DNA from 3 places in the Mesorhizobium sp. M0960 genome. Region 1 is predicted to be linked to each of the others. Evidence: predicted binding sites of a transcription regulator. Region 1 holds the regulator's gene; each other region holds the start of a gene.
The links. Region 1 encodes PhoB, which activates phosphate uptake and scavenging genes when phosphate is short. Its sites were predicted from a motif close to TGTCATNNANCTGTCAT; they were not measured.
Positions count from the first base shown of each region.

Region 1 (10,340 bases):
AGGGCACGAACCGTGACACCGGCCAACATGAGCAACGCCATCATTCCGTTGCCGACGGCAAAGCCGGATTTTGGCATCGTCGCGGAAGTTCCTGAATCCGGGATCCAAACCGCCGGTACCGCTCTCGCAGGGGAAAAAACGCTGGTTGCCGAGGTACCAGGGGCTGCCCAGCATCAGTCGGTCGAAAGAGCGATCGGCGCGCGGCCGGTGAGAGTGGTCGGGCCGGCCTTTTTCCCGGCGGACTGACCACGGCAGGCGATGTCCCGAGACGGCGAACGGCTGGCCGGATAGCCGCTTCAAGGCCTACAGCCGCACGCATCGACCGACGGCCGGTTGGTTATTCGCAGACCATGCGGGCCCGTTTGCCGGGCTGGCTGACATTCCTGCAGGTGAGCGGCTTCGCCGGCTCCGATGACAGCATGGGCGGATTGGCGACCTTCCTTCGTGGCGCTGCAACGGAAGCTGCGCTCCGGCGCACCGCCGGCCTTTTCGGCGTTTGAGGCGCCACAGGAAAGACATCGGTCTCCAGCTGCGACTGTTCGGCTTGCGCCTGCGGAGAAGGCCGGTCCCAGAAACGGCGAACATCGAGCGGCTTGGGAATGATCACGGTGCCGTCATAGCTGCGCGCACAGCCGGTTCCCAGAAGCAGCGCCAGGCACAGGAAGACAGGCAGAATCCGTCGAAACATCAGCAACACCCCTGCAAGCTTATAACGCTGCTTCGGCCCAACCGACAACCGGCGGAATAGTGCAGAGGGAGTAGGTAAGGTGAAGTAGAAATCGTCGCACTTCCAGTCGAAGGCCCCGCTCGAAAGATCGAGCGCCGGGTCGGGCGCGGATGGAGGTCCAGCGCGAGGCGAGTTAAAACCTTGCGATTCGTCACCGCTTCCAGCGTAAGGCCATGGTGCGATCGCACCATACCCAATGGCGCGCTCAGTCGCGACAATGGGATATTCGAAGTTCCGCTCCTCCAGTTACGGGCGGGAGCAGCGACCGCCGGCAAGAAACAGGGTCAGATTTACCCCAACGGACCTGTTTCGGCGATGGCGCGGCCATGACACGTTCTGGCTGCATGCAACGCGCTCCCGTCCGGCTTTTTTCTTCTCAAGGTCAGTGGCTGCTATCGTCGAGCGGACAAAGCCGGCCGGAATTCACGCAAGCTGCTGATTCCAGCGGCAAACCGCGGCCCATGCCGACAAAGCCCGCGGCCGTTCCTTCTTAACCCGGCTGGACGACGTTACCGGAGCGACATGAAACTGTCATGCGACTGTAATAATCGGGGGCTATTGGCCTCAGCGGGCGCCGGAGGAATGGCGCCGAGAGACCATATTCCGAACAGGAGCAGGCCACATGAGACATTTCATCCGCTCGGCGGCCGTTGCGATTGCAATGGCTGCGGCGACGACTACCCTCACCCTGTCCGCCGCGCTCGCCGCGGACATCTCCGGCGCCGGCGCCACCTTCCCCTACCCGATCTATGCGAAGTGGGCCGACACTTACAAGAAAGACACCGGCATTGGGCTTAACTATCAGTCGATCGGTTCCGGCGGCGGCATCAAGCAGATCAAAGCCAAGACCGTTACCTTCGGCGCTTCTGATGCGCCGCTGAAAGGCGAAGAGCTTGAATCGTCCGGATTGGCTCAGTTCCCGATGGTGATGGGCGGCATCGTTCCCGTCGTCAACCTCGAAGGCATCAAGCCGGGCGAGTTGGTTCTCGACGGCCCGACGCTGGCCGACATCTTCCTCGGCAAGATCACGAGCTGGGATGACGAGGCGATCAAGAAGCTCAATCCCGACGTCAAGCTGCCTTCGCAGGCGATCGCGGTCGTTCACCGTTCCGATGGGTCGGGCACGACGTTCAACTTCACATACTACCTCGGCGACGTCAGCGCGGACTGGAAAGAAAAGGTCGGCGTCGACAAGGCCGTGGAATGGCCCGTGGGCATCGGCGCCAAGGGCAATGAGGGCGTTGCCAACAACGTCTCCCAGACCGGCGGCGCGATCGGCTATGTCGAATACGCCTATGCCAAGCAGAACAAGCTCACCCACACCGATATGATCAACAAGGACGGCAAGAAGGTCGAACCCACCGCGGCGGCATTCTCGGCGGCAGCGGCCAATGCCGACTGGAGCTCGCAGCCGGGCTATGGCGTCATCCTCGCCAACGAGCCGGGCGCCGAGTCCTGGCCAATGACGGCGGCGACGTGGATCCTCCTGTACAAGAAGCCGGACGACGCGGCGACCACCGGCGAAGCGCTCAAATTCTTCGCCTGGGCATACGACAAGGGCGACGAGATGGCCGGCGAGCTGGACTACGTTCCGATGCCCGACAAGGTGGTCGAGAGCGTCAAGGCCATGTGGGCCAAGGAAGTCGTCGGCAGCGACGGCAAGCCGCTCTACTCGGCTATGTAATCTCCTCCAGGGAGGGCGTCGACGGCGCCCTCCCTGTTGCCTTCAATCGCGAGGACCCAATGACCATCGCTTCCGATGCCATGCTATCATCTGCAGCCCGGGCCAGGGAAGCTACGGTGCGGCGCTTCGCGCTCACAGACGCCATATTCCGCGGACTCACCCGCGCTTCCGCAATTCTTGTGCTGGTCATCCTCGGTGGTGTCGCAATCTCGCTGTTTGCCGGCTCATGGCAGGCCCTGTCGTCCTTCGGGTTCTCTTTCCTGACGACTGAAAGCTGGAATCCGGTAACGGAAAAATTTGGCGCGCTGGCGCCGATCTACGGCACGCTGGTCACGGCGGCCATCGCCATCCTGATCGCGGTTCCGATCGGCATCGGCATTGCCGTGTTTCTCACCGAACTCTGCCCGCGCCCGCTCAGGCGCCCGATCGGCATAGCGGTCGAGCTGTTGGCCGGCATTCCCTCGATCATCTACGGCATCTGGGGCCTGTTCGTGTTCGCGCCGTTCCTGCAGACGACGATACAGCCCTTCATCATCAACATCTTCCACGGCGTGCCGGGACTATCCAGCCTTTTCGCCGGCCCTCCTTACGGCATCGGCCTTCTGACCTCGGCGCTGATCCTCGCCATCATGGTGCTGCCCTTCATCACCTCGATCACCAAGGACGTCTTCGATACGGTGCCGGCGGTGCTGAAGGAATCGGCCTACGGCATCGGTTGCACGACCTGGGAAGTGACCCGGCGCGTGGTCATTCCCTATACCCGCATCGGTATCATGGGCGGCGTCATGCTTGGCCTCGGCCGCGCGCTCGGCGAAACCATGGCGGTGACCTTCGTCATCGGCAACGCCCACCGCATCAGCGCCTCCCTGTTCGCGCCGGGCACGACCATCTCGGCGACCATCGCGAATGAATTCACCGAGGCCGACGGCGATCTCTACACCTCTTCCCTGGTTTCGCTCGGCCTGATCCTGTTCGTCATCACTTTCCTGATCCTTGCCGCCGCCCGCTATATGCTGATGCGGATCGACGCCCGTACGGGAGCCTGACCGATGTCGACATCCTCATCGCTCCACAGCCGCCGCAAAGCCAGAAATTCGGTGATGATGGCGCTTTGCGTCGTCGCCGCCGGCATCGGGCTTGCCTGGCTGGCGCTCATTCTCGGTGCACTGGTCTATAAGGGCACAGCCGGGCTTTCGTTCGCGGTCTTCACCGAGATGACGCCACCGCCAGGCGAGGCCGGCGGCCTGCTCAATGCAATCGCGGGCAGCCTGCTGATGACGATCATCGCCGTTGTCGTCGGCACGCCGATCGGCGTGCTGGCGGGAACCTACATGGCCGAATATGGGCGTTTCTCGCGCATCACCACCGTCGTGCGCTTCATCAACGACATCCTGTTGTCGGCGCCGTCGATCATCATCGGCTTGTTCGTCTATGAGTTGATGGTGCGGCCAATGGGGCATTTCTCGGCCATAGCCGGCGCCGTTGCGCTTGCCATCCTGGTCATTCCGGTGGTCGTGCGCACCACTGAAGACATGCTCAACCTGGTGCCGAACGCGTTGCGTGAAGCCGGCGCCGCGATCGGCGCGCCGCGCTGGGTGGTGATCCGTTCGGTCGCCTACCGCGCCGCATTGTCCGGCATCGTCACCGGCATATTGCTGGCGATAGCACGCATTTCCGGCGAGACGGCGCCGCTGCTCTTCACCGCGCTCAACAACCAGTTCTGGAGCAGCAATATCAACGCGCCGATGGCCAGCCTGCCGGTGACCATCTTCCAGTTCGCTCTCAGCCCTTACGAGGAATGGCAGCAACTGGCGTGGACCGGCGCACTCATAATCACCCTGACGGTTCTGGGCTTGAGCATCCTCGCCCGCAGCCTTACCGGACGCAGAGAGGACAGATGACACAGATGTTGTCCGCGGACATGACGATGACCGAGACGGTCGCCGAGAAGACGAAGATCGAGGTCAAGAACCTCAACTTCTACTACGGCCAGAGCAAGGCGTTGAAGGACATCACCTTGTCGCTGCCCGAGCGCAGCGTCACTGCCTTCATCGGCCCTTCGGGCTGCGGGAAATCGACGCTGCTGCGTGTGTTCAACCGCATCTACGAACTCTACCCGAAGCAGACAGCCGAGGGCCAGGTGCTGCTCGACGGCAAGAACATTCTCGACCGCTCGCAGGACCTCAATCTCCTGAGGACCAAGATCGGCATGGTGTTCCAGAAGCCGACGCCGTTCCCGATGTCGATCTACGAGAACATCGCCTTCGGCGTCAGGCTTTATGAGAATCTGGGCAAGTCCGAAATGGACGGCCGCGTCGAACAAGCGTTGAAGCGGGCCGCGCTGTGGGGCGAGGTCAAGGACAAGCTCAACGCCAGCGGCTTGAGCCTGTCAGGCGGCCAGCAGCAGCGGCTTTGTATTGCCCGCACCGTGGCGGTGAAGCCGGAAGTCATTCTGCTCGACGAGCCGGCTTCGGCACTCGACCCGCTGTCGACCGCCAAGATCGAGGAACTGATCGACGAATTGCAAGCCGACTACACGATCGTCATCGTCACCCACAACATGCAGCAGGCGGCGCGCGTATCGCGCCAGACCGCCTTCATGTATCTGGGTGAACTGGTAGAGTTCGACCGGACCGAGAAGATCTTCACGTCGCCCCGCGAGAAGCGCACGCAGGATTACATCACCGGCCGCTTCGGCTGAGCCGTTCCGATCACGCATATGAGGACAGGACCATGGGCGAACACACAGTCGCTTCTTTCGACGAGGATCTCGAGCAGATCAGCAAGCTGATCCGCGACATGGCCGACCTCGCCGGTTCGATGGTCGGCGGGGCGACCAAGGCCCTGTTGAATTCTGACAACGTGCTGGCGCAACGCGTCGTTTCCGACGATGCCATCATGGATGCGCGTCAACGCGAACTGGACGACCGCGCCATCACCCTGATCGCCAAGCGCCAGCCGATGGCCCACGATCTGCGCCATGTCGTCGGGGCGATCCGCATGGCCGGCGATCTCGAACGCATCGGCGACCTTGCCAAGAATATCGCCAAGCGTGTGAGTGCGGTCGGCCTTAGCGTCACACCGCGCGACCTATCGCATTCCATCGATGCGATGGCGCAGCTGGTGCTCATCCAGGTGCAGGGCGTCATCGAGGAGTATGCTGCAGGCGATGCGGCCGCGTTGGCCAAGCTACGCGCCGCCGACGAGCGCATCGACGTCAAATATACGTCGGTGTTCCGCGAACTGTTGACCTACATGATGGAAGACCCGCGCAACATCACCGCTTGCACGCATCTGCTGTTCTGCGCCAAGAATCTGGAGCGGATCGGCGACCATGTCACCAACATCGCCGAAAATGCGTATTATGTGCTGACCGGCGAGCAATTGCCGGTCAATCGTCCGAAGCAAGACGAAACGACAATGTCCGCACCGGCGACATGATGGGGGTGCCCAGCCGATGATCGCACCACGCATAATGGTGGTGGAGGACGAGGAGCCGTTGGGTGTGCTGCTCCGCTACAATCTCGAATCCGAAGGCTACCAGGTCGAGGTGGTGACACGCGGCGACGAAGCCGAGATCCGTTTGCAGGAGAATGTGCCCGATCTTCTGGTGCTCGACTGGATGATACCAGCGGTTTCCGGCATCGAGCTCTGCCGCCGGTTGCGGGTGCGCCCCGAAACCGAACGGCTGCCGATCATCATGCTGACCGCGCGCGGCGAGGAGAGCGACCGGGTACGCGGTCTTTCGACCGGCGCCGACGACTATCTGGTCAAACCGTTTTCGACACCGGAATTCATGGCCAGGGTCAAGGCGCTGCTGCGCCGCGCCAAGCCGGAAGTGCTGTCCAGCGTGCTGAAGGTCGGCGACATCGTGCTCGATCGCGAATCGCACAGGGTGTATCGCAAGAAGACCGAGATCCGGCTCGGGCCGACCGAATTCCGGTTGCTCGAATTCATGATGCGGCATCCGGGCCGCGTCTTCTCGCGCAGCCAGTTACTCGATAATGTCTGGGGCGAGACGATCTATATCGACGAACGCACCGTCGACGTGCATGTCGGGCGGCTGCGCAAAGCCGTCAACAACGGCCGCATGCCTGATGTCATCCGCACCATCCGCGGTGCCGGCTACGCGATCAGGGAAGATTGACCCGCCCAGTCAGGCTACGTTCTTTCTGACGCCGGGCCTCATTTGCGCGCCCGGCGCGAAAATCTGCTGGTCGACGAAGCTTAACGCCCGCATTGCACAGCCTTCGCGGATCAGCGGCAATTCGTTCGGCTCGGTATCGAAGGAGATCGAGCCCGAATGCTGGCCGCCGGCGGTCTGGGCGATGGCCTTCCGCAAGGCCGGCTCGATCAGATCAAAGGCGGCGGCACTGGCGCCGACCATTGCGACCGGTGCCGGATCGATCAGCGCGAACAGCGAGCCGAGACCGAAACCCAGCGCTTCGCCGGCCTTGCGGTAGGCTTCGCGTTCCGGCCCGTCCTTCTCGCGCGCCCGAACCACCAGCGCGCGCATGTCGGCGTCGCTGACGTCGGCGACCGGTTGGCTGTCTTCGCTCATCTGCGTGGCGTTGCGCCAGATGGCGTAATTGCCGGCATAGGCCTCGATGCAGCCGCGCCGCCCGCAACGGCAGAGCGCGCCGCCCGGACGATGGATCATGTGGCCAAACTCGCCGCCCGAGGAATGCGTGCCGGTGAACAGCTCGCCCTTCAACACCAGCCCCATGCCGATGCCGTGCGAAAGCAGGATGGCGATGAAGTCGTCGCGATAGCGATCCGGATCGCGCCAGCGCAAAGCCACCGCCATCATATTGCAGTCGTTCTCCACCGTGGCCGCGATGCCGAATTCATCTTCCAGCATGTCGGCAAAGGCGATGTCCGTCTGGGGCGTGATCGGCGACCACAGCATGGCGCGTGCAGGGGAGTCGGTAATTCCCTGAATCGCCAGGGCGATGCGGGCGACACTGCGGACGTCAAGATCTGGATCGTCCAGCCGGCGCCGGACGATGGCCATGCATTCGCGGATCAGTTCGTCGCGCGGCATGGTCAGCGTGTCCAGCCGGCGCTGTTCCTCGGCGACCACCTGCCCCGCATAGTCGATGATGGCGGCCGACAGGAAATTCAGCGACAACACCACGGTCAGCACCGCCGCCGCTTCCGGATTGAGGGCGAGGCCGACCTGCGGACGACCGCGTTTCAACGAAACGGGTTCGCTTGCCTTGCTCTCGGCGAGGATGCCTTCCCGTATCAGGTCGGAGGAGATCGCCGATATGGTCGAATGGCTGAGGCCGGTGGTTGCGGCGATCTCCGTACGCGATGGCTGGCCGGCCCGGCGCACGGCCGAGATCACCATCGCCCGGTTGCGCCGGCGCAAATCGTCATGGCGGATTCCGACCGACATCGTTTTGCTTTCCTCCCGGTTTGCCGCGGCCGCTCATGAACCGGAAGCCGTCGGTAATGCCGACAAATAGTGTCGGATGAGGCAAATAGTGTCAGATGCAGGGGGCGCTGTCATCGTTTATTCCGAAGCTCGAAAAAAGTCGCAGCAACATCAAAATCCATCAGAATCGATGTTGACAGCAGCGGGAGATCGGGCCAGTATTTTTTCGAGGCTCGAAAAAATTAGCGCCTCTAAGCTGGCCTTTGGGGCCAATTGGTCACGCCGTACGCGGCGCAGGGAGGATATGATGAAGAAATTCACGACCGCCATTCTGGCGGGTGTCGCCATGACGCTGGCGCTTGCGTCGGTGGCGCAGGCTAAGGACAAGGTCATCGGCGTTTCCTGGTCGAACTTCCAGGAAGAGCGCTGGAAGACCGACGAAGCCGCAATGAAGGCGGCCATCGAGGCTGCCGGCGACAAGTATATCTCCGCCGACGCACAGTCCAATCCGGGCAAGCAGCTCACCGACGTCGAGAGCCTGATCTCGCAGGGCGCCAACGCACTGATCATCCTGGCGCAGGACGCCTCGGCGATAGGGCCGGCCGTGCAAAAGGCGCTGGACGAAGGTATTCCGGTTGTCGGCTACGACCGGCTGATCGAGAACAAGGACGTCTTTTACCTGACCTTCGACAACAAGGAAGTCGGCCGCATGCAGGCCCGCGACGTGTTCAAGGTGAAGCCGGAAGGCAACTATGTCTTCATCAAGGGCTCGGGCGCCGATCCGAATGCCGATTTCCTTTTTGCCGGTTCGATGGAAGTGCTGAAGGACGCCATCGACAGCGGCAAGATCAAGAATGTCGGCGAGGCCTATACCGACGGCTGGCTGCCGGCCAACGCCCAGAAGAACATGGAACAGTTCCTGACCGCGAACGACAACAAGGTCGATGCGGTGGTCGCCGCTAACGACGGCACTGCCGGCGGCGTCGTCGCCGCACTGACGGCGCAAGGGTTGGCTGGATCGGTTCCGGTCTCGGGCCAGGACGGCGACCACGCCGCGCTGAACCGCATCGCGCTCGGCACACAGACGGTCTCGGTGTGGAAGGACGCGCGCGAGCTCGGCAAGAACGCCGCCGAGATCGCCTCGCAATTGGCCGACGGCAAGCAGATGACCGACATTGCCGGCGTGAAGGATTTCACCACGCCCGGCGGCAACACCGTAAAGTCCCTGTTCCTGACCCCGGTCGCCATCACCAAGGACAACCTCAACGTCGTCATCGACGCCGGCTGGATCAAGAAAGAAGAGGTCTGCGCGGGCGTGGCGGCGGGCGCTGTTCCGGTCTGCAACTGATCCGAGTTTCCGAGAAGTCCGAACGCCGCGGCCGCTTGCCGCGGCGTTTTTTCAAGAAAGAATTGTTTTTCCGCTTCCGGCGGATAACTTCTAGGCTGCTTCCGGCATCCGCGGCAGACGGCAACCCGGCGGGAGAAACATCATGACCGACACGACTTCCAACACGCCGGTCGACAGCTCGACGGCAGACCGGGCGCGGGAATCGGAGGCCGGCGTCGTTGCCCGATTTCTCAAGGCAACCGAACTCGACACGCGCATGCTCGGCATGGTCGGCGCGCTGCTGGTCATCTGGGTCGGGATCCACATACTGTCGGGCGGGCTCTTCCTGACGCCGCGCAATCTCTGGAACCTTTCGGTGCAGACCTCGTCGGTGGCGATCATGGCGACCGGCATGGTGCTGGTCATCGTGATGCGTAACATCGATCTTTCCGTCGGCTCCGTGGAAGGCGTGATCGGCATGGTGATGGGCGTGGCGCAGGCCGAATTCCTCGTCCGCATCATGGGATTTCAGCTTGGCAGCCCCTGGCTGTGGGTCATCGCACTGGCCGCCGGCCTGGTGCTCGGCCTGGCTATCGGAGCGTTTCAGGGTTTCATCATCGCCTATCTCCAGGTTCCTGCCTTTATCGTGACGCTCGGCGGATTGCTGGTCTGGCGCGGCATGGCATGGCTGATCACCAGCGGGCGCACCGTTGCGCCGCTGGACAGGACCTTCCAGCTGATGGGCGGCGGACCACGGGGCTCGATCGGCGCCACCTGGAGCTGGATCGTCGGTGTCCTCGCCTGCGCGGCCGTTGCCTTCATGCTCTTCAACGGCCGCTCGCAGCGCAAGCGCTTCAACTTTCCGCTGCGCCCTGTCTGGGCGGAAAGCTTGCTCGGCGTGATAGCCTGCGCCGCCATCCTCGGCGCCGTGTGGATCGCCAATTCCTATCCTTGGCCGGTCGGCATCGTACGCCAATATGCCCAGCAGAACGGCATCACCGTTCCCGAGGGCGGGTTGTTCATCGCCCACGGCATCGCCATACCTGTGCTGATGGCCGTGGCCGCGGGCATCGTCATGACCTTCATCACCAGACGCACCCGTTTCGGCCGCTATGTCTTTGCCATAGGCGGCAATCCGGAAGCGGCCGAACTCGCCGGCATCAACACACGCTGGGTCACCATGAAGGTGTTCATGATCATGGGCGTGCTGGCCGCGATCAGT
Region 1 is NZ_JAMYNN010000002.1:240,511-250,850, reverse strand. It holds gene NKH63_RS06215 (DUF2865 domain-containing protein) at 1-246, shown strand, start outside; gene NKH63_RS06210 (hypothetical protein) at 338-688, opposite strand; gene pstS (phosphate ABC transporter substrate-binding protein PstS) at 1,350-2,411, shown strand; gene pstC (phosphate ABC transporter permease subunit PstC) at 2,471-3,457, shown strand; gene pstA (phosphate ABC transporter permease PstA) at 3,461-4,312, shown strand; gene pstB (phosphate ABC transporter ATP-binding protein PstB) at 4,309-5,112, shown strand; gene phoU (phosphate signaling complex protein PhoU) at 5,145-5,852, shown strand; gene phoB (phosphate regulon transcriptional regulator PhoB) at 5,869-6,558, shown strand; gene NKH63_RS06175 (ROK family protein) at 6,568-7,812, opposite strand; gene xylF (D-xylose ABC transporter substrate-binding protein) at 8,099-9,139, shown strand; gene NKH63_RS06165 (sugar ABC transporter permease) at 9,282-10,340, shown strand, end outside.

Region 2 (10,340 bases), on a different contig from region 1:
GCCAGCATGCGCTGCGCAAAGGCCTCGACGCCATGGATGACACCCCAGAAATTGATGTCCAGCAACTGCTTCCAGGCCTCGCGGTTCTCCCAGGGCTTGCCGGGGTTGTTGCCGACGCCGGCATTGTTCATCAGCAGCGAGACGTCGCCGAAGGCGCCGAATGTCCGTTCGGCCAGTCGGTCGAGCTCGTCGGCTTTCGAGACGTCAGTTGCAACGGCAAGCACGGCGCTCTCGCCGGCGATGGCGGCGACGGCGTGTCGGGCCTCATCGAGGCGTGCGCCGCCGATGTCGGCCAGCACGATCTTCATGCCCATCGCCGCTAGTCGTTTGGCCGCGGCAAGGCCGATGCCGCTGGCCGCGCCGGTGATGACGGCGACATTACCGGAGGCAAGTGCGGGCAGGGCGGTCTGGATCTCGGCGTTGGTGGTCATGATTTTCTCCTGTTCTGGCCGCGGCGAACTTAGCGCGGAACGAGGCTCGCGCAAGCCGATGCCGGTATCTTCGGGTTGACCGCGTCGGCGGGCGCTGCGCATGCTGATATCGAAAAAGGAGACTGACGATTGACCGACTGGATCGAGATCCTGAAAGAACAGACCGCAACCGGCGACCAGATGAGCCGCGAAGTGCCGCAAATGCTTGCCAATCCCGACATCAGCGAAGCGCAAGTGAAAACACTTTTTTCGGCGCTCGAAAAACAGGCGGAGTTCGTCGAAAAGCTGCGTATGGCGCTGGAAAAGTTCGGCCATGATTTTTCAGTGATCAAGGCGGCCGAGCGGCTGGAGGAGCGCTACGCCGACCTTGCCGCCTCGGTAGCGGAAAAGCTGAAGGAAATGCGAGGCTAGAGCCTGTTCCATCCCGATAAAATTCGGGATGGGCTCTATCTTCTCGTTGGACCATGATCTTTTCCGAAAACCGGCATCCACTTTTCGCTGACGCGGTCCTTCGGTTCGGGATCATGGTTTGTCTATTTCTCGATTAGCCGCTCGAAGCGCCTGTCCGGCACTAACCAGATCAGCGCTACCAGGACATAGATCGAGACACCGATCCAGTGATTGACGAAGGTCAGTGCGACGGCGGCGATATAGAGGGCCAGCGAGATCTTTCCCTTGAGGTCATTGCCCAATGCCCTGGCGAAAAGGGTTTCGCTGCTGTGCAGTCGATGCAGGGCCATGGTGAGGATGTTGAAGCCGATGGCGCAGAGCGCCAGGTCGACGCCATAGACGGCGACCGGCACGGGCGCGAAATGGTTCTCACCCATGAAGGCTGTCGTCGCCGGCATCAGCGATAGCCAGAACAGCAGGTTGAGGTTCGCCCACAGCACGCGGCCGTCAACCCGCTGCACGGTATGGAACATGTTGTGCAAATTGTTCCAGTAGATGCCGACATTGATAAAGGACAGCACATAGCTGAGGAATATCGGCCAGAGTGGTGCCAGCGCGGAAAAATCCTCGCCATGCGGCACCTTCAATTCCAGCACCATGATGGTGATGATGATGGCGACCACGCCATCGGTGAATGCCTCGACCCGTCCTTTGCCCATGAATCTCCCCTGACAATCCGCTGAGGTTAAAAGAGGATCTCGCTCAGCGCCATCGGCAAAGCTGCCAAACTTGTCAGGAGCAAGTCGGGAAGGGGGAACGGCTGACGCGAAAAAGGCGTTTGGTGTCAGATCCCGAACAGCAAAAGGTCGAAAAATGACAGCTCACGCTCAAGTCATGACGCGCGATCACGAACTCGGCGGCAGCGCCGCAGCGGCTGCCGTGGCTGCCATGATCGCGGCTCTTTTCGCCGGCAGCACGGCGCTGACGCCGCTTTACATCATCTACAAGCAGGTCTTCGGCTTCTCGCAGATCACTTTGACGCTGGTCTACGCCGTCTATGTCATCGGCAATCTGGCAGCGCTGCTGATGTTGGGCCGTGTGTCCGATGTTATCGGGCGCCGTCCGATGGCATTGGCCGGGATGGCGGTGGCCGTCGTCAGCGCGGTGTTTTTCCTGTTCGCAGAAAATGTCGCGTGGCTCGACATCGCCCGGATTTTGAGCGGATTGGGAATTGGCGTCGGCGCCGGGACTGGGACGGCCTGGCTCGCCGAATTGCTCTCGGCCAACGACAAGTCACAGGCGGCGACGATTGCCACCAGCACCAATTTTCTCGGCCTCGGCATTGGTGCGCTGGGGGCCGGGTTGCTCGCAGAATACGCACCTTGGCCGCTCAGGCTGATATTCGTCGTCCACCTGGCGATGCTAGCGATCGTAACCCTGCTGATCTGGCGTACGCAGGAAACCGTTTCGCGGCCGGGAAAACTGGCTGACGTCTCGATGCGGCCGCGGCTTTCCGTGCCTGATGACATCCGCGCAAATTTCGTTGCGCCGGCGGTGACCGGCTTTGGCGCGATGGCGCTCGTCGGCTTTTATGCGGCACTCGCGCCGAGCATCCTGGCGCAGCAACTGCAGGTAGCCAACCATGCGGTAGCCGGCGCTCTGTTCTTTGAATTGTCGATCGTGGCGGCCGGCACCATTGTGGCGACGACGCGTCTTTCGAGCCGGGCCGCGATGTTTGCGGCACTTGCGCTGATGATCCCCAGCGTCGCACTGATCGTTGCGGCGCAGGTCTTCGCCTCGATGGCCATCATGGTCGCCGCAAGTGCTCTGTGTGGCGTGTCGGCAGCGCTCGGCTATCGCGGCGGCTTGCAAGTGGTGAACGAGATCGCGCCGGCGGACCGGCGCGCCGAAGTGGTCTCGGCCTTCTTCATCTGCTGTTTTTGCGGCAACGCGCTGCCGGTCATCGGCATCGGCATCCTGTCGACCGTGGCAAGCGCGACCGTGGCGAGCCTGGCCTTTGCCGGCATGATTGTCGTCTTTTCCCTGGTGGCGCTCGGGTTTGGCGCGAAATACGCGCGCTGAGCCGGCCTTTCAGCCGTTCGGCGTCTCGGGCGAAAGATGCGCGCGCTGGCGCGGCACGCCGAGGCCGGTATCCGGCGGTTCGCCGGCAGCCGGCCGGCTCTCGATCATGTGCACGCTGCGCCAACCGCCGAAGCGATAATAGGCCGTGGCCAGCACGAGCGAGGTTATCGAGCCGGCCGGAAAGCTCCACCACAACGCTTCCTCACCGATCGCACTTCGAAAGAAATAGGCGAAGCTGGTGCGCACCAGAAGTACCGAGATCACCAGGATGATCAGCGGCGGCATCACCGCGCCCGTGGCACGCACAGTGGCGAAGAGCACGATGGTGATGCCGAACAGGATGAAGGACCAGGATGCGACCTTGTTGATGTGGGTGGCGATGTCGATCGCTGCACTGTCGCTGCTGAGGAAGAGGCTGAGCACCGCGCGATCGAATACGAACAGCAGCGCGACAAGCACGCCGGTAAGCACAAGGTTGAAGCCGACGCCGGACGCGGCGATGCGGCCGATCCGGTCCCAGCGCCCGGCGCCGACATTTTGCGCCGCCATGGACGAGACCGCGGCGCCGATGGCGAGCGCCGGCATCTGGATATAGGTCCAGAGCTGGGCGGCTATGCCGTAGGCAGCCGCGACCTGCGAGCCGTAGGCATTGACCATGCCCATCACAGTCAGCGCCGCGGACGAGACGACGATCATCTGCAGGCCCATCGGCACGCCCTTGAAGACGACAATGCGCAGCAGCGCCGGGTCCGGCCGCAGCAGAGCAAGATTGGCGCCGGCCAGCCGCAGCGGGTGCTTGCGCGCATAAAGCACGATCAGGATGGCAAGCACGCTTACCGTCTGGCCGATCAGCGTCGAGGTGGCCGAGCCGGCGATGCCGAGTTCGGGGAACGGGCCGATGCCGAGAATAAGCAACGGGTTCAAAATGACGTCGAGCACGACGGCCAGCGCCATGAATAGGAAAGGCGTGCGCGAATCGCCGGCGCCGCGCAGCACCGTCATGACGAAGGACAGCAGGTTCATCATCGGTACGGCGAGAAAAATGATACGCAGATAGGAGCGCGCCAGCGGCAACGCATCGGCCGGCGTGCCGAGCGCATTGAGGATTGTATCGACCCAGATCCAGCCGCAGACCGCGAACACCACCGAGACAAGGAAGAAGAAGGTGGCGCTGGTGCCGACGATGCGGCGGGCTTCGGGCAGATCGCGGGCGCCGACCGATTGCGCGACCAGGATGGTCGCCGCCATGCCGATGCCGAAGACGGTGCCGAGGATGAGAAACAGCACGAGGTTGGCATTGGACGTGGCGGTCAGCGCCGCTTCGCCGAGGAAACGACCGACCCAGACGGCATTGATTGAGCCGTTGAGCGACTGCAGAACATTGGAGCCGAGCACCGGCAGGGCGAACAGCAGCAATGTACGCGGGATAGGTCCACTGGTGAGGTCGCTGGTCCGCCGGCGTGCGGGCATCTTGTCGTCCATGGCAGGCAACTCGGCGAAGGCTTATCTTGAGTCCGGTCCGCAATGATTGCCGATTTAACGAGACAGGTCGACGCAGCGTTGCGAATTCCGCCTGGCGTGCCTTGATCCAATCATGTTCTCAAAGCTTCCGGAATCGTATATTGATCCTGCACGCGTGGGGCCGCATCTTTCCTGGATCTCATGGGCAAGCCGGGGGTTCATGTCCGATATTCCGCTGTTTTTTGAGCGCCTGAACCGGCGTGCGTTTCTTGGTGCATCCGCTTTGGGCGCGGCCTCCGTGGCTCTTTCGGCGTGCACCACGACGGACGTAGCGGCGCCGCCAGTGACCGCGGCGCCAAGCGATCCGGCTTTCGGCGATGCCGCAAGTATGTATGCGGCGCGCGTCGACGAGGGCTATCAACTGCCGGCAATCCCGGTAGCCAAGGTCGATCCGAAATTCGTGCGCCAAATCGTGTCCGATCCGACCGGAGAAAAACCCGGCACGATCGTCGTCGATACCTCCGAGCACTTCCTCTATCTGGTGCGCGACGGCGGCAAGGCAATTCGCTATGGCGTCAGCCTCGGCAAGGCCGGTTTCGGATGGACCGGCAGCGCTGTGGTTCAGGCGAGGAAGAAGTGGCCGGTCTGGACGCCGCCGCCAGAGATGATCCAGCGCCGGCCGGAACTGGCGAAATACAAGGACGGCATGCCGCCCGGCCCGCACAGCCCGCTGGGCGCACGCGCGCTATATCTCTTCCGCGACGGCAAGGACACGATGTACCGGCTGCACGGCACGCCGGAGTGGGATTCCATCGGGAAGAACGCTTCCTCCGGCTGTGTGCGCTTCATGAATCAGGACATTATCGACCTCTACAGCCGCGTCGACGGCGTCGCGCCGGTCTTCGTGCGCCCGAACCTGTCGGCCGCCGGGAAGATCGCCGCCGTGTCGGACAGGACGGCCGAGCCGATCGATGCGGGCGTGCCAAAGGACGCGGAGATGTTGAGGTAAGTGCCTTCGACGGATCGTCAGTCTTAGGTTTTGCAAACCCACTAGAACACAATCCTTGTGCCGGCGAGCCGCAACTGAAGGGCCCGACCGTTCGATCGTGCCAGGCAGGCGGACGCGTTCGGCGCGGCCGCCTGCCTGGGGGTGTCGCTACTTCCCGGCGAGGCCTGGAAGCGTGACCTGATAGACCAGGAACATCGTGTCGACATCGGCGCCATCTTCGGCCTTGTAGGCCGCGCCGACCTGGAAGCCGTCCTGGGTGAGAAAGTCATTGTCGTTGGCGACGAACAGGAAATAGTCGTCGGGCCGTGTTGGATCGAGGACGCTCACCACCGACATCGCCTCCCACTTCTCCGAAAGGTTGTTGCGGTCATTGGGCGCGCCATTGTGCAGCCCGAAGCGGCCGAGCTCGGTCTTGTCGTTGATGTCGATGAACGGCGTCAGCTTGGCCGGCGTCACCGAGGGATCGAGCTCACCTTTGGGCGCAACCGGCTTGTCCTTGTCGAACTCGGTGCCGGCGATGTCGGTTGCCACCGACACATCGACGACGCTGATCTCGCGATAGAGCGAGGTGTCGCCCTTCACCCCCTGGCCGTTGCCGCTGTCGCGCGCCAGCATCAGGAAGGTCTTGTCCGACAGAGCCACGATTTCGCTCTGCGCGGCAATCTTGGTCTTGCCCTTGGCATCGGTGAACACCGGCAGCGGCACAACATATTCATGCGCAAGCTTGAGTTGGGCCGGATCCGAGGCATCGTAGACCAGCGCGCGCGTGTTCTGGCGCGTCGAAGCGGAATCGCCGCCATCCTGCCTGGGGGCCGATTGCAGCACCGCGATCAGGAACTTGCCGTCGGGCGTCAGTGCCATGCCTTCGAGGCCCTGGTTGTTCTGGCGGCCGGTTTCGGGATCCTTCGGATCTGGGTCTGCCGCGCCAGGTCCCGGATTGTTGGACGCGAAGTTCGGCGTTCCATGACGCATCGGGACAAGCGCCGCCGGTGGCTGCGTTGCCGACATCAGACGCCCATCGGCGGAGAAGTGGTAGATGTTCGGACCATATTCGTCCGAGATGAACATGGTGCCGTCGGGCAGCCGCACGATCGCCTCGTTATCGAGCGCGAGCTTGCCGTTGGCTTCGGGCAGGATCGGCATGTCGTCGGTCGCTGCGCGCACGCCGTTGAGCGGATCTAGGCCGGTTGCATCGATGCCCTTGTCGTCGGTCAAAAGCATGGTGTCGGCTAGCGTTGCCTTGAGGCCCGACTGTTCCTGGCCGGCGGCTGGCACTGCACCCGGCGCGATCGGGGCGAACTCGAGGGCGATCGTGTTGAGGCGCGGACGGTAATCGGTGGTGCCGACGACATTGTAGCCGCGGTCCGGCAGCAGCCATAGCGAGCCCTTGTAGCCATCGGCGCCATGCGTCCAGCCGGCAGCGTCAATCGCCATGCCCGAGCCGGAGCCAAATGTCTCGCCGAACCTGTCTTTCTGGCTGGCCGGGATGCGGCCGACGCCGACCAGGCCCTTGTTGACGAAGTTGGCGCCGCCGACGGTCGCGGCGTTTTCCGCCAAGGCCGGACTCAAGGCGGTGAACATCGCGAGCGCGACAGCGAGGGGCGCGGTTCGGTGCAGGTTTTTCATGGATATCCTCTTTGAGACAAAGCTGCCGGGATCTGAAAAGCGCCGCGTCGCATCGAGAATGCCGCGAAAGCCTTCGGAGAAGCGATCTAGGACGCGAACATGATACTTGCGTGACAGTGCTGCGCTTGCCTGGCCTCGTGTGGTCGCAACTGGCCTGTGCATGGCGAATCGTTGCTATCGAAAGAGCAATTAATAACTTTACAAATAACCATTCTTGTGTGAAGTTATGACAATGAAAGATCACCGATGACAGTCTGTCGCTTCGCCACCCGCCTCAATTCCTTTGCCTCGCGGCCACAGGCCGAGTGGCCTGATCTTGTTGGTAAACCGTCCATGCTGCAAATGGCGGCGCGTGCGGCGAAGGTTGCGGAATTGACCGATCTCGACCTCAACTTCCCCGATCATGTCGATGAAAAACCTGCGGAAATGGCGCGCAAACTCAGCGATCTCGGGCTTTCCATCAATGGCTTCGCCATGCGCTACTACTCTAATCCGGCCTTCAAGCTCGGCGCCTTCACCAATCCGGATCCTTCCGTTCGCCGCGAGGCCATCGACCTGACCAAGGCCGGCATCGACGCCGCGCGCGAGGCCGGCGCCAGCCTGATGACATTGTGGCTCGGGCAGGATGGCTTCGACTACGCCTTCCAGGCTGACTACGCAACACTCTGGCAACACGAAATCGATGGCATTCGTGAAGTAGCGGCGCATGATCCGGGCTGCCAGATTAGCCTTGAATACAAACCCAACGAGCCGCGCTCCTACAGCCTGATGCCCGATGCGGCGACGACATTGCTGGCGATCCGCGAGATCGGCCTGCCCAATCTCGGCGTGACGCTCGATTTCGCTCACGTGCTCTATGCCGACGAGCAGCCGGCTTTCGCTGCCGCCCTCATAGCACGGCACAGCAAGCTGCTCGGCGTGCACCTCAACGACGGCTACGCCAAGCGCGACGACGGCCTGATGGTCGGTGCCGTGCACACGCTGCAGACGATCGAGCTGCTCAGGCAGATCCGCCGCGACGGCTATGCCGGGGCCATCTACTTCGACACGTTCCCCGACATGACCGGGCTCGATCCCGTCCACGAATGCGAAGTCAACATCGCCACCGTCAAGCGCATGCTGCGCGTCGTCGAGCGGCTGGAAAAGGACAACCGCCTGTCAGCCGCCGTCGATCGTCAGGACGCGGTCGCGTCGCAGGCCATCATCCAGGAAGCCATGCTCGGGCCGGACAGCTGAGGCCGGCGCCATCACCGTTTTTCAACAAGGGAGGAAAGACCATGAAATTTCTGCTCGTCACCGCTACCGCTGCCCTGATGACGCTGTCCATCGGCTCGGTGTTTTCCGCGGATCTCGCGCCGCTCAATTCCGACACCGAGAAGGATCGCATCGACTGGTCGCAGCTCGAGGCCAAGTTCGGGGCTTTCCCCAAGCTGCCCGAGGGCACCAAGGCGGGTGCGGTCTCCAAGACGCTGACCAACGAATACTGGCGCTCGCTGGGTGAGGGCTACAAGTCGTTCGGCGACCGCATCGGCGTGCCCGTCGTCTACCAGGCGGCGCAGAGCGAGGGCGACCAGCTCGGCCAGCTCACCATCGCCGAAGGCCTGGTCACGCAAGGCTACAACGTGCTGCTCGTTTCACCGCAGACCGACTCCAATTTGCAGCCGATCATGGAACAGGCCAGGGCCGCCAACGTGCCGGTGGTCAACGTCAATGACGCGGTCATCCCGCAGGCCGAGTACTATGTCGGCAATGTCCAGCGCGACAATGGTGTGCGTGTCGCCAAATGGTTCATCAAGAACCGGCCGGATGGCGGCAAGGTTGCCATCGTCGAAGGCCAGGCCGGCGTCTACGCCGCCGTCCAGCGCACCGACGGCTTCAAGAGCACGATCACTGAAGGCGGCAAGTTCGAGGTCGTCGCCAGCGTGCCGGGCAACTGGGATCGCCAGACCTCCTACGACGCGGCCACCAATATCCTGCAGCAGCACCCCGACCTGATCGGCTTCTATGCCAATAATGACGGCATGGCGCTGGGCATCGTCGAAGCGGTCAAGGCGGCCGGTCTGCAGGACAAGGTGGCCGTCTTCGGCACCGACGGGATTTCCGACGCTTATGCCTCGATCCGGGCCGGCGAGCTGACCGGTACCGTCGACAGCTTCCCGGTGCTGACCGGCGAGGTGGCGCTGGAATCGGCGCTGCGACTGGTGGCTGGGCAGAAGCTGCCGCGTGTTGTTGCCACCCCGCAGGCGCTGATCACCAAGGACAATGCCGACCGTTACTCGGGCGGCGGCGACGCCGTGCGCAAAGCGCTGCTCGAGGACGCGGCAGCAGGCCAATAGAGCAGGGCGGCGGGTGCCGGCCTTGGGTCGGCGCCCTTGCTTGGAGAACCGAAGCAATGTCAGCGCGGCTGCAATTCGAGGGCATTTCCAAGCTGTTTCCGGCCGTGCGGGCGCTGAGCGACGTGTCCTTTTCGGTCGGCGCCGGCGAAATCCATGGCCTGCTTGGCGAGAACGGCGCCGGCAAGTCGACGCTGCTGCGCATCCTGTCGGGCGTCTACCGGCCGACAGCGGGAAGCGTTTTCATCGACGGCAGGCCGGTGACGCTGAACAACCCGGTCCAGGCGCGGGCCGCGGGCGTCGCGATGATCCATCAGGAATTACAGCAGGTGCCACGTCTCAGCGTTGCCCAGAACATGTTCCTGGGCCATCCGCTGACGCGCGGCGGCGTCTTCGTCGCACGGCGCGAGCAGGAGCGCCGCGCTGCGGAAGCCCTGGCCGCCATCGACCCGACCATCGATCCGGCAGCCCCGCTTGGCTCGCTGAAGGTGGCGCAGCGGCAAATCGTCGAGATTGCCCGGGCGCTGCTCGACCGCGCCAGGATCGTGGCGATGGACGAGCCGACATCGAGCCTCACGCCGAGCGAGTTCGAACGGCTGGCCGAAGTGATTGCGGGCCTGGCGCGCGACGGTGTCACGGTCGTCTATGTCTCGCACAAGCTGGATGAGGTGTTCGGCATCTGCCAGCGCGCCACCATCATGCGCGACGGTGTCGTGGTCGAAACCGTTGATCTCGCGCAGGTGTCGGAAAAGGCCGTCGTTTCGATGATGGTCGGCCGCGAACTTGCGCAGGAACAGCACCGCTCGCATGCTTCCAGCGAGATCAGGCTGAGCGTGCGTGGCCTGGCCTCGGCGACCAAGGTCCATGACGTTTCGTTCGACCTGCATCGCGGCGAGGTGCTGGGCATTGCCGGCCTGGTCGGCTCGGGCCGCACCGAGCTGCTGCGATTGCTGGCCGGCGCCGACCGGGCGTCATCAGGCACAATGGAGATCGACGGCAAGGCGATAA
Region 2 is NZ_JAMYNN010000001.1:330,761-341,100, forward strand. It holds gene NKH63_RS01775 (SDR family NAD(P)-dependent oxidoreductase) at 1-431, opposite strand, end outside; gene NKH63_RS01780 (hypothetical protein) at 561-842, shown strand; gene NKH63_RS01785 (TMEM175 family protein) at 965-1,540, opposite strand; gene NKH63_RS01790 (MFS transporter) at 1,716-2,903, shown strand; gene NKH63_RS01795 (MATE family efflux transporter) at 2,913-4,385, opposite strand; gene NKH63_RS01800 (L,D-transpeptidase) at 4,585-5,373, shown strand; gene NKH63_RS01805 (esterase-like activity of phytase family protein) at 5,521-6,999, opposite strand; gene NKH63_RS01810 (TIM barrel protein) at 7,246-8,235, shown strand; gene NKH63_RS01815 (sugar ABC transporter substrate-binding protein) at 8,277-9,335, shown strand; gene NKH63_RS01820 (sugar ABC transporter ATP-binding protein) at 9,392-10,340, shown strand, end outside.
Region 2: the regulator PhoB is predicted to act here: its motif matches at 7,099-7,115, upstream of NKH63_RS01805 (esterase-like activity of phytase family protein).

Region 3 (10,340 bases), on a different contig from region 1:
CGACGGAGGACGCAGGCGCTCCATCAGCAATTCGCCGCACGCCGGCACCAGGTCATCCAGAGTAGGAAAATGCTTGTAGACGGTGCCAACGGCGACATCGGCTTCCGTAGCGATATCCTTCCAAGTCGTGCCAAAGATGCCGTTCTGGGTGTGCAGCTTGATTGTCGCGTCGAGAATGCGCTGCCTCGTCTTGGCGAAGGCGGCAGTCCGGGAAGCCATGCTGTAGCGGCGAGGGGACATAGACGTCCACCCAAATAATTGAATGAACAATTCAATCATTTAATTTATCTGGAGTCAATCCAGATTCGCAGGAGCCACTCGCTATTCCCCACTCGGTATTTCATTATTCCCTCCATGAACCCGATCGAGCTTCTCGACTATGCCGGCGTCGCCGTCTTCGCGGCGACCGGTGCGCTGGCCGCCTCGCGCAAACAGCTCGACATTATCGGTTACCTGTTTCTGGCTAGCGTTGCCGGCATCGGGGGCGGAACGTTTCGCGACGTCATCCTCAACGTGCCCGTGTTCTGGGTGGGAAACCGCGACTATGTGCTAATCTGTGCGGCGGTGGCGGTCGTCGTCTTCTTCAGCGCACATCGTTTCGAGTCGCGCTACAAATTGCTGCTCTGGCTCGACGCCATAGGTCTTGCCGCATTTTCGGTGATTGGCGCGGCCAAGGGGCTGACGATCACCGGGTCACCTGCAGTTTCGATCGTCACCGGCATGCTCACCGCAACCCTTGGCGGCATTCTGCGCGATCTGTTGACAGGCGAGCCTTCGGTGCTCCTGAGACCGGAAATCTACGTTACCGCAGCGCTTGCCGGCGCCGGCCTCTACACACTTGGCGATTTCGCCGGACTGCCGCCGCTTGCGTCGGGCCTGGCAGGTTTCATGGCGGCTTTCTGCGTACGCGGCGGCGCGCTGAAATTCGGCTGGGCCTTTCCGTCCTACAAAAGCAAGCCTGGCCGGCGTCCGGAAGATATTCCCTGATTTAAGGTGTCAGGCTGCAAACCGCTGCGCTTCCCCGCCATAATAATTGACGTAGCGGGCACCGATCTCCTTGACCGGCATCACCACGAACACGTCGACCGTCGAGAATTCACGGTCGATGACGCAACCGTCGCCGATGCGCGCGCCGACGCGCAGATAGCCCTTGACCAGCGGCGGCATCGCGGCGATCGCCGCCTTGGTGTTAACGGCTTCGATCGGCATCAGATCCATCGAACAATAGCGCCCGGCGACGGCACGCACGTCCCACGATGAATTCGTCCGGCAGTGGTGGGCAAGATAGGTCAGCGCCTCTGCATGTGCCGCCGGCACGGTGCCGTGGAACGACGCGCAGCCGGTCATCACGCCAATGCCGTAATGATTGATATAGGCCCAGATGCCTTGCCACAGCGCCTCGATGGTGCGCTTGGAGCGGTATTCCGGCAGAACGCAGGAGCGGCCGAGCTCGAGGAAGCGCTGGCCGGGATGTCGCGCGATCAGCTTGGTCAACTCGAATTCGCCTTCGGAATAGAAGCCGCCCGCCGCCGCGGCAATCTCCTGCCGCAGCAGGCGGTAGGTGCCGACGATGCGGCGATGCTCGGGACCGGAAAGCGAAGTATCGAAGACCAGCAGATGGTCGCAGAGGGGATCGAAGCGGTCGGCATCGCGGCGGTCCTGCATCTGGAACAGGTCCTTCCTGGCACCAAGCTCGTCGTAGAACACCCGGTAGCGCACTTCCTGCGCGGCAGCGATCTCGGCCTCGTTGCGGGCGAGCCGCACTTCGAGATTGCCGATGCGGCCGAGCGATGCGCCTTTTATGACGGCATCGGCGTTCCGGCCGACGAGCAAAGGCCCGCTGGCGTTCGGCCGAGCATCACATTCCGGCATGACTGTATGCACGAGTGATTCTCCTTCGAGCCATCCCTCTTGGCACGGGGATACGGTGTAGGTGCAACAGGATTGTGACAGTACCGTGATACGGCTCTGCGGGCAATACTTCGTCGGCTGGGTAATCTATCGACCGTCTATGTTGTGCCTCAGGCGGCCACTTGCCCTTCAACCGCATGAACCAGGGCATCAGGGTCGAGCGGCTTGGTGACGAAGCCGCTCGCACCGTGGGCGAGCACGGCGTGGCGGGTCTTTTCCTGGCTGTCGGCCGACAGCACCATGATCGGCACCGGCGGAACCGCGGTCTCCTCCTCATGGCGGCGGATGGCGGCGATGGCGTCCAGCCCGTCCATGACAGGCATATGCAGGTCCATCAGCACCACGTCGTAGCGGTGCTTATGGCCGGTGCTGATGACCGCCTCGACCGCGGCCTTGCCGTTGCCGACCACTTTCACCCGATGCCCGGCCTTCAGGAGGGTGGCGCGGGCCAGCATGGCGTTGATGTCGTTGTCCTCGGCGATCAGCACCGACAGGCCCTGCTGGCGGCCGCCAATGGCGTGCCCAGCCTGCGCGCCGCGCTTTTGCGGTTGCGGCTCGGCGATGACCGGTGCGTGGCTGGTCAAAAGCACGCGCAGCAATGTCTCGCCGCGCACCGGCCTCGCCAGGAAGGTGGCGTAACCGTTGGCACGGAACTCGCCAAGCATGCCGCGGTCGGTCGGCGCGATCAGCGTCACCGCCTCGCAATCGACAAATCCGCTCTGGCGCAGGCGCCTGAGCAGCCTGCCGTCGCTTTGCTCCATGGCAGCATCGACCAGAAGCACGTTGCAGCCCTCGGCGAAAGGGGCGGCCTGGGCGGCGGCGGCGGCCAGATCGACCGTTCCGCCATTGGCGCGAATGGTGCGGGCGATGGCTTCGGCCTCGACCAGGTTCTTCGACACGATTACCGCATGCCGGCCCAACAGCGCGTTCTGGCGGATCTGCAGCGCCTCGACGGCGGAAATAGCGGGAATCTCGAAGACGAATTCGGATCCCTGGCCAAGCCGGCTCGACACCGAGATAGTGCCGCCCATCGCCGTCACCAGGCGCTTGGAAATCGCGAGACCGAGGCCGGCACCACCATGCGTACGGGTCGAGGTGCCGTCAGCCTGTTCGAAGTCCTCGAAGATGCGCTCCATGTCCTCCTCGCGCAGACCGGGGCCGGTGTCGCTGATGGTGAAGCGGATGCGGTTGGTGGTTTCGGTGCGGACGCGGCCGATGCTTGCCAGGACGCCGCCGCTGTCGGTGAACTTGACGGCATTGCCGATAAGGTTGAGCAGCACCTGCCTGACCCTGCCGGGGTCGGCGGTGATCAGCTGCGGCACGTCGGGTTCGACATGGCAGCCGAGGCCGATATCCTTGGCAAAAGCCCGCGCCGCCAAAAGCTCGATGACATTGTCGGCGATCTCGCGCACCGACATCGGTTGCGGTTCGGGATCGAAGCGGCCGGCCTCGATCTTGGAATAGTCGAGCAGGTCCTCGATCAGCGCCAGCAGCGCGCTGGCCGAGGTCGAGATGGCGCCGACATAGGTCCGCTGCTCGGGCGAAAGGCTGGTGTCGGCGAGAAGCCGGGCCATGCCCATGATGCCGTTCATCGGCGTGCGTATCTCGTGGCTGACGGTGGCGAGGAAGCGCGATTTGGCCTGGCTCGCATATTCGGCCCGTTCGCGGGCGGTGATCAGCGAGGATTCGGCGCGTTTGCGGGCGGTGATGTCACGGGCGATGGCGCGATGCGAAACGGCGCCGCTGTCCTTGTCGCGCACCGACAGCTCGATCCAAGAGAACCAGCGTGGGCCGTCCGGCGTGCGAATGGCGACATCAGTGGAACTCAGGCATTCATGGTCGGAAAAGGCGGCGTCGGGAACGATGCCGACATCGATGCCTAGTTCGGCCAGGGTCTTGCCGGCGAGGTCGCGCTGGTCGGTTTCGACAAGGTCGGCGAAAACCTTGTTGGCGTAGACGATATGGCCGTCGCGGTCGCGGTGGACGACGAGATCGCCGAGTGCATCGATCAGACCGCGAAAGCGCTCCTCGCTCTCCTGCATCTCCCACATGCGGTCGGCCAGCGTCTCGATCTCGGCGCGACTGCGGGCGGTCGTGGCATCGAGCAGGGCCACCGCGCGACGCTGGGTGCGCCTGTTGCGCAGATGCATGGCGAGCCCGGCGATGGCTGTCGCCAAAAGGCCAATGGTGATGAAGATCGGCGCTCCGGTCAGATGCGACAGGCCTGCCAGCACGACGATGGCGACGAGAGTCAGGAAGGGCAGGCCGTGGCGGTTGGCGTCCGGCAATTCCGGCGCCAGCGGCGGCGCGGCGACAAGCTGCCGCCCTGACGCCTCGGGGGCCGCCCGGTCGGCCCGTTCGGCTGGTTCCGCCTCTCTGATGCCGGGTTCCGCAATCATACGGAATTCCTGCCAGACAGAGCTTATTGAAGGTTGTGGTTGATCGTTCGAATTTTAGCGGTCGCGCTCTTTTTTTCCCTTTGGAGCCTCACATGTCCACCACCACGCGGCCGCGGATCTTGCCCTCGACGATGTCATGCGCGGCGCCGATGATGCCGTCGAAGCCGATGCTCGTCGACAGGCTGGCAAGCTTTGCGTGATCGAGATCGGTGCCGATGCGGCGCCAGGCCTCGATGCGGACCGCCTTGGGCGCCATCACCGAATCGATGCCGAGCAGCGAGACGCTGCGCAGGATGAACGGGGCGACGCTTGCCGGCAGGTCCATGCCGCCGGCGAGGCCGCAAGCGGCAACGGCGCCGCCATAGGAGGTCATCGACAGGACGTTGGCCAGCGTGTGGCTGCCGACAGCGTCGATGCCGCCGGCCCAGCGTTCCTTGGCTAGCGGTTTTGCAGGCTGCGCAAGCTCGTCGCGTGAAATCACTTCCGCGGCACCGAGGTCGGTCAGATAGGGGCTTTCGGCACTGCGGCCGGTCGAGGCGATGACGTGATACCCGAGGCTGGACAGGATCGAGACCGCGACCGACCCGACCCCACCGGCAGCGCCCGTCACCACCACAGGGCCGCGGTCGGGCACGATGCCGTGGCGCTCCAGCGCGATGACGCAAAGCATGGCGGTGTAGCCGGCTGTGCCGACCGCCATCGCATCATGCGGGCTCATGCCGTCCGGCAGCGGTACCAGCCACTCGCCCTTGACGCGGGCGCGTCCGGCAAAGGCGCCGAAATGCGTCTCGCCGACGCCCCAGCCGTTCAATATGACCTTGTCACCCTCGCGCCAGTCGGGATTGGAAGACGAGATGACGGTGCCGGCGAAATCGACGCCCGGCACCAGCGGCCAGCGGCGGATCACCGGCGCCTTGCCGGTGATTGCAAGGCCGTCCTTGTAGTTCACCGTCGTCGCCTCCACCGCGACGGTGACGTCGCCTTCCATCAGGTCTGCCTCGGTGAGCTCGGTCACCGCGACCGACTGGTTTTTCTCGGCGTCGCGCGAAACGAGGATGGCTTTGAAGGCTTCGGGCATTTTTTCTCCTCGGGCTTGCAAATAAGAAATGTGCGGTGCCGGGCGAGTGAGGTCAATCGCTCGATGTTCCGCGCCACCAGCCAATGAGCTCATCGAAGACGACCAGCACGGCACCGACCGAAATGAAGGCATCGGCGAGGTTGAAGATCGCGAAGGACCAGACCGGCATGTGAAACAGAATATAGTCGATGACATGGCCATAGGCAGCGCGGTCGATCAGATTGCCGAGCGCGCCGCCGACGATCAGCGCGAAGCCGACGCGGGCAAGCAGGTGGCCGGGCGGCGTGCGGGCCGCAAGATAGAGAACGAAAGCGACCACCAGAACCGCGACGACCACCAGGCCGGTGTCGCCGAAGGACGAAAACAGCGAAAACGCGATGCCGGTGTTGTAGGTGCGGTACAGCGCCAGGAACGGCAGGAGATCGAGCCTTTCCTGGAAGGCAAGGCCGGTCTCGACCAGATATTTCAGCCACTGGTCGAGCGCTATCGCGGCGACAACCAGAAAAGCGTAGGGGCTCCAGGACTTCATGGTTTGCAGTTTCACGGTTTGGGATGTCACGATCGGGCATCCTCCGGGCCGAGCTTCAGCGCGCCGCGCCGGATCTCGAACAGCATGACGCCGGTGGCCACCGCAAGGTTGAGCGAATCGGCGCGGCCTGCCTGCGGTATCCGCAGCAGCTTGTCGCAGCTTGCGGCAAGCTCGTCAGGCAGGCCTTGCTGCTCGTTGCCCATCATCAAAAGCACCGGGCCTTTTGAAAAATCGACCGAGCGGTAATCGACCGCACCCTTAAGATGGGTGCCGGCGACGAGGCCGGGAAAGCTCTTTCGCCAGGCGAGAAAAGCCTCGGCCGACGCCTTGGCGACCGGCACGGCGAAGATCGAGCCCATGGTGGCGCGTACCGTCTCGACCGAAAAGGGATCGGTGGTCTCGCCGACCAGGATGACGCCTTTGGCGCCGACGGCGTCGACCGTGCGGATGACGGTGCCGAGGTTGCCGGGGTCGCGGACGCGGTCGAGCACCACCCAGACGTCGCCATCATGGGCGCGAATGTCCTTCAGCGGCAGCAATTTCTGCGAGAACACGCCGACGACCATTTGCGGATTGTCGCGGCGGGTGATGGCGACCAGCACGTTTTCCGAAACTTCAAGTACGGTGCCGCCGGCGGCAACCGTGCGCGCCGCAACTTTTTCAACCGCCGCATTGCCACGTCCGGCCTTGGCGAAAACCAATGTCCTGATAGACCAGCCGAGATCGAGCGCGTCGATGACCAGCTTCAGGCCTTCGGCCATGAAGGCATTCTGCTGGTCGCGGAATTTCTTCTGCGCGAGCGCCTTGATGTCCTTGACCAGCGGATTGGCGAGGCTGGTGACTTCCTTCACCTGCCCTGGCGCGCCCGCGTGCCGTTCGTACGCACTCATTCAGGCCACCCAGCGCGAGAACAGCGAGGTCGAAAGCGCCCGGCCGGCGGATTTCTCGCGGATGATCAATTCGCCGGATTCGACCGTGCCGCCCATGCCGGCGAAGGTGTCGCGCATCAAGGCGTGGATGGCGAAGAAAGAGGCGCGGATCGAATAGGCGGTCAGCACCACAGCGAGCGGCTTCGGCGTCAGGATCGCACGGCAGATGTCGGTCAGCGCCGGCAAATCTTCGAACAGATGCCAGACCTCGCCCTTCGGTCCGCGGCCATAGGCGGGCGGGTCGAACAGGATGATGTCGTAGCGGCTGCCGCGGCGCTCCTCGCGCTCGGCGAATTTCACGGCATCGTCGACGATCCAGCGGATCGGCCTTTGCGACAGGCCCGCCATCTCCTGGTTTTCGCGCGCCCAGCCGATCGCCTTCTTGGAAGCATCGACATGGGTGACCTCGGCGCCGGCACGCGCTGCCACCAGCGAGGCAAGGCCGGTATAACCGAACAGGTTCAGCACCTTCACCGGCCGTTTTGCCGCCGCAATCAGCCCGGCCATGTGGTCCCAGTGCGAGGCCTGCTCGGGAAAGACGCCGACATGGCGAAACGAAGTGAAGCGGCCGAGATAGTCCATGCCGTCATGCTTCATCGGCCAGGTCTCGCCGAGCGGCGTCTTCGGAAAGCGCCAGCGGCCGATGCCTTCCTCGTCGGTATCGCCGGTGAAAATGGCATCGGCGCGTTCCCAGTCCCTGGCCGGCAATGCCTTTTGCCAGATCGCCTGGCCCTCCGGCCGAACGATGCGGTAGGGGCCGTATTGCTCGAGCTTTTCTCCGGCGCCGCTGTCGAGCAGCGCGTAATCCTGACTGGCGCCGACTTCGAGGATCAGCGGCAGATGTTCGGCAGGCAGCGCGCCATCGCGGCGCGAAAGTGGGCGCGGCGCTGCTTTCTGCTCGGACCGGTCCTGCGGTTTCGTCTCCGGACCAGCGGTTGGATTGGGGTCGCGCCGCCGCGGCTGCTCTATCCCGCCTTTTTTCGCGGGCGGGCGGCTGTCGCGGCGTTTGTCGCGAAAAGGTTTCAAGAAGGCGCATCTCCGGACGGCGGCTGCGCCGCTTCTGCCACAGCGAATTGACCGGCGCAACAAAAGGGCTGCAGGCGTTTGCGAACGGATCAGCCACGCCTGATCGACAGCAGCCCGACTGCGAGCGCGATGAAACCGACGGCCTTGAAGCCGGTGACGACCATATGGCCGGCTTCCCAGCGGCTCCGGATAGCTTCGAAATTGCCCGGGATCGGTCCAGGCACCCAGGTGGCCAGGACATCGTTTGCCGGTTTGACGAGCGCAACCCACGCGACAAGCGCCATCAGATAAAGCATGGTGGCGGCCAACACCCACCAGAATGCCGGGCGGTCGCCGCGCAGCATCCATGCGAGGAGCCCGGGACAGGCGACGGCCGCCACGTCCAGCGGTGCGCCGACAGTCAAAAAGAACTGGAACTGAGCATTGAAGACCGTGGTTTCTCGCCAGAGCGAAGGCGGCCATCTGGTCAGCCGCGGCACCGATTCCAGTACGTGGGCGAAGGATGGTCCGAGGCTTAGGGCAGCAACGGTGGCGGTCAAAACCGACCAGAACAACAGAAAACCGCGTATATCCATAATGGCCAGACAACGGCGTCAGGCCGCATACGTTCCGGTCGGCGATCATCCTGCTTGCCGCCGAAAGCGCAGGCGCACTATCGTCCATCCAAATTGGGCATCCATCCAAATCGGGTTGCGATCCATGTCCCGCGCCGAACGCCTGCTTGACCTGATCCAGATCCTGCGCCGGCATCGCCGGCCAGTCAGCGGCCGCAGCCTTGCAGGCGAAATGGGTGTGTCGATCCGCACGCTCTATCGCGATATCGCCACGCTGCAGGGGCAGGGCGCGCCGATCGAGGGCGAGGCGGGGCTGGGCTACGTGCTCAGGCCAGGCTTCATGCTGCCGCCCTTGATGTTCACCGACGAGGAGATCGAGGCGATCGTGCTCGGTTCGCGCTGGGTGGCCAAGCAGCCGGACTGGCGGCTTGCCAACGCCGCCACCGACGCGCTGGCCAAGATCGCCGCGGTGCTGCCGGACGATTTGCGCGAAGAGCTCGATGCCTCGACGCTGCTGGTCGGGTCGCGCACCGAGGTCACCGAAGGCATCGATCTCGGCATGGTGCGGCAAGCCATCCGCGAGGAGCACAAGTTGAGCTTTGTCTATCGCGATGCCGGCGGCGCTGCCTCCGAGCGCACCGTCTGGCCGTTTGCACTCGGCTTCTTCGACAAGGTGCGCGTCGTCGCGGCGTGGTGCGAGATGCGCCAGGATTTCAGGCACTTTCGCGCCGATCGGATATCCGGCCTCAACGCCACCGAGACGCGTTATCCGCGCCGTCGCCAGGTGCTGCTCAAAGAATGGCGGGCGACGCTCGACAAGCCAAGCTAAGGCTGCCGCTCAGTTAAGACTGTTGCCAGAATCTGGCAGTGGTGCACGCTATGCTCCTCCAGTCGAAACCATCTGGAGAGCAATTCATGACACCGCCCAATTTCGTCATCCTCTATGTCGACAAGCCTGAGCAAAGCGGCGCCTTCTACAGCGCGCTGCTCGGACGCGAGCCGGTCGACACCTCGCCGACCTTCGTGTTGTTCGTGCTCGACAACGGCTTCAAACTCGGCCTCTGGTCGCGTCATACCGTAGAGCCGGCCGCGGCGGCCGCAGGCGGTGGCGCCGAGGTCGTCTTTGCGCTGGATACGCCTGGCGCTGTCGACACCACCCATGCCGAGTGGGCCGGCCGCGGGCTGACCATCCTGCAGAGCCCGACCGACATGGATTTCGGCCGCACCTTCGTCGCGCTCGATCCGGACAACCACCGGCTGCGGGTTTATTGGCAAAAGGAGTAAGGCAGTAGGGCAGTAGGTGAGTAGGCGAGAGCAAAGTAGCACTAGGCGCGGCGCCGCACGATTAGCATGGTTTCCTACTGCCTACTGCCTACTGCCTACTGCCTACTGCCTACTGCCTACTGCCCTACTGCCCTACTGCCCTACGCTTGCGCGATACACGGCAATGCCGGCGGCCAGGTCCTCGAGGGCCGCGCCGACCGACTTGAACAGCGTGATCTCGTCATCGCCCTGCCGGCCTTTTTTCCGGCTGCGCGCCAGTTCATAGAGGTCGGCGACGATGGCTTGCGGCTTCAGCACGCCGGAGGCCAGCGGCTGGACGATATCGCCGGCTTCCTTGGTGGCGCCGGCGCGGGTGTCGACATAGACGCGGGCGCGTGCAATCGCGTCGTCGTCGCTTTCGCGCATCGCCGGCGTGAAGCCGCCAACCAGATCGACATGGGTTCCCGGCTTCAAGAGTGCCCCCTTGATCAGTGGCGCGGTGGTGATGGTCGCCGATGACACGATATCGGCTTGGCCGAGTTCGACGTCGAGATCGCCTGCTGCTTCGGCCGCAAAACCCTCGGCACGCAAATTTGCCGCGACCTTTTCGGCATTGGCCGGCGTGCGGTTCCAGATGCGGATGTTCTTGAT
Region 3 is NZ_JAMYNN010000011.1:127,394-137,733, forward strand. It holds gene NKH63_RS20225 (TetR/AcrR family transcriptional regulator) at 1-279, opposite strand, end outside; gene NKH63_RS20230 (trimeric intracellular cation channel family protein) at 355-987, shown strand; gene olsB (l-ornithine N(alpha)-acyltransferase) at 997-1,872, opposite strand; gene NKH63_RS20240 (hybrid sensor histidine kinase/response regulator) at 2,022-4,310, opposite strand; gene acuI (acrylyl-CoA reductase (NADPH)) at 4,399-5,388, opposite strand; gene lspA (signal peptidase II) at 5,441-5,917, opposite strand; gene NKH63_RS20255 (TrmH family RNA methyltransferase) at 5,944-6,807, opposite strand; gene NKH63_RS20260 (RsmD family RNA methyltransferase) at 6,808-7,872, opposite strand; gene NKH63_RS20265 (DUF1772 domain-containing protein) at 7,962-8,447, opposite strand; gene NKH63_RS20270 (helix-turn-helix transcriptional regulator) at 8,572-9,255, shown strand; gene NKH63_RS20275 (VOC family protein) at 9,342-9,710, shown strand; gene lhpI (bifunctional Delta(1)-pyrroline-2-carboxylate/Delta(1)-piperideine-2-carboxylate reductase) at 9,843-10,340, opposite strand, start outside.
Region 3: the regulator PhoB is predicted to act here: its motif matches at 1,936-1,952, upstream of olsB (l-ornithine N(alpha)-acyltransferase).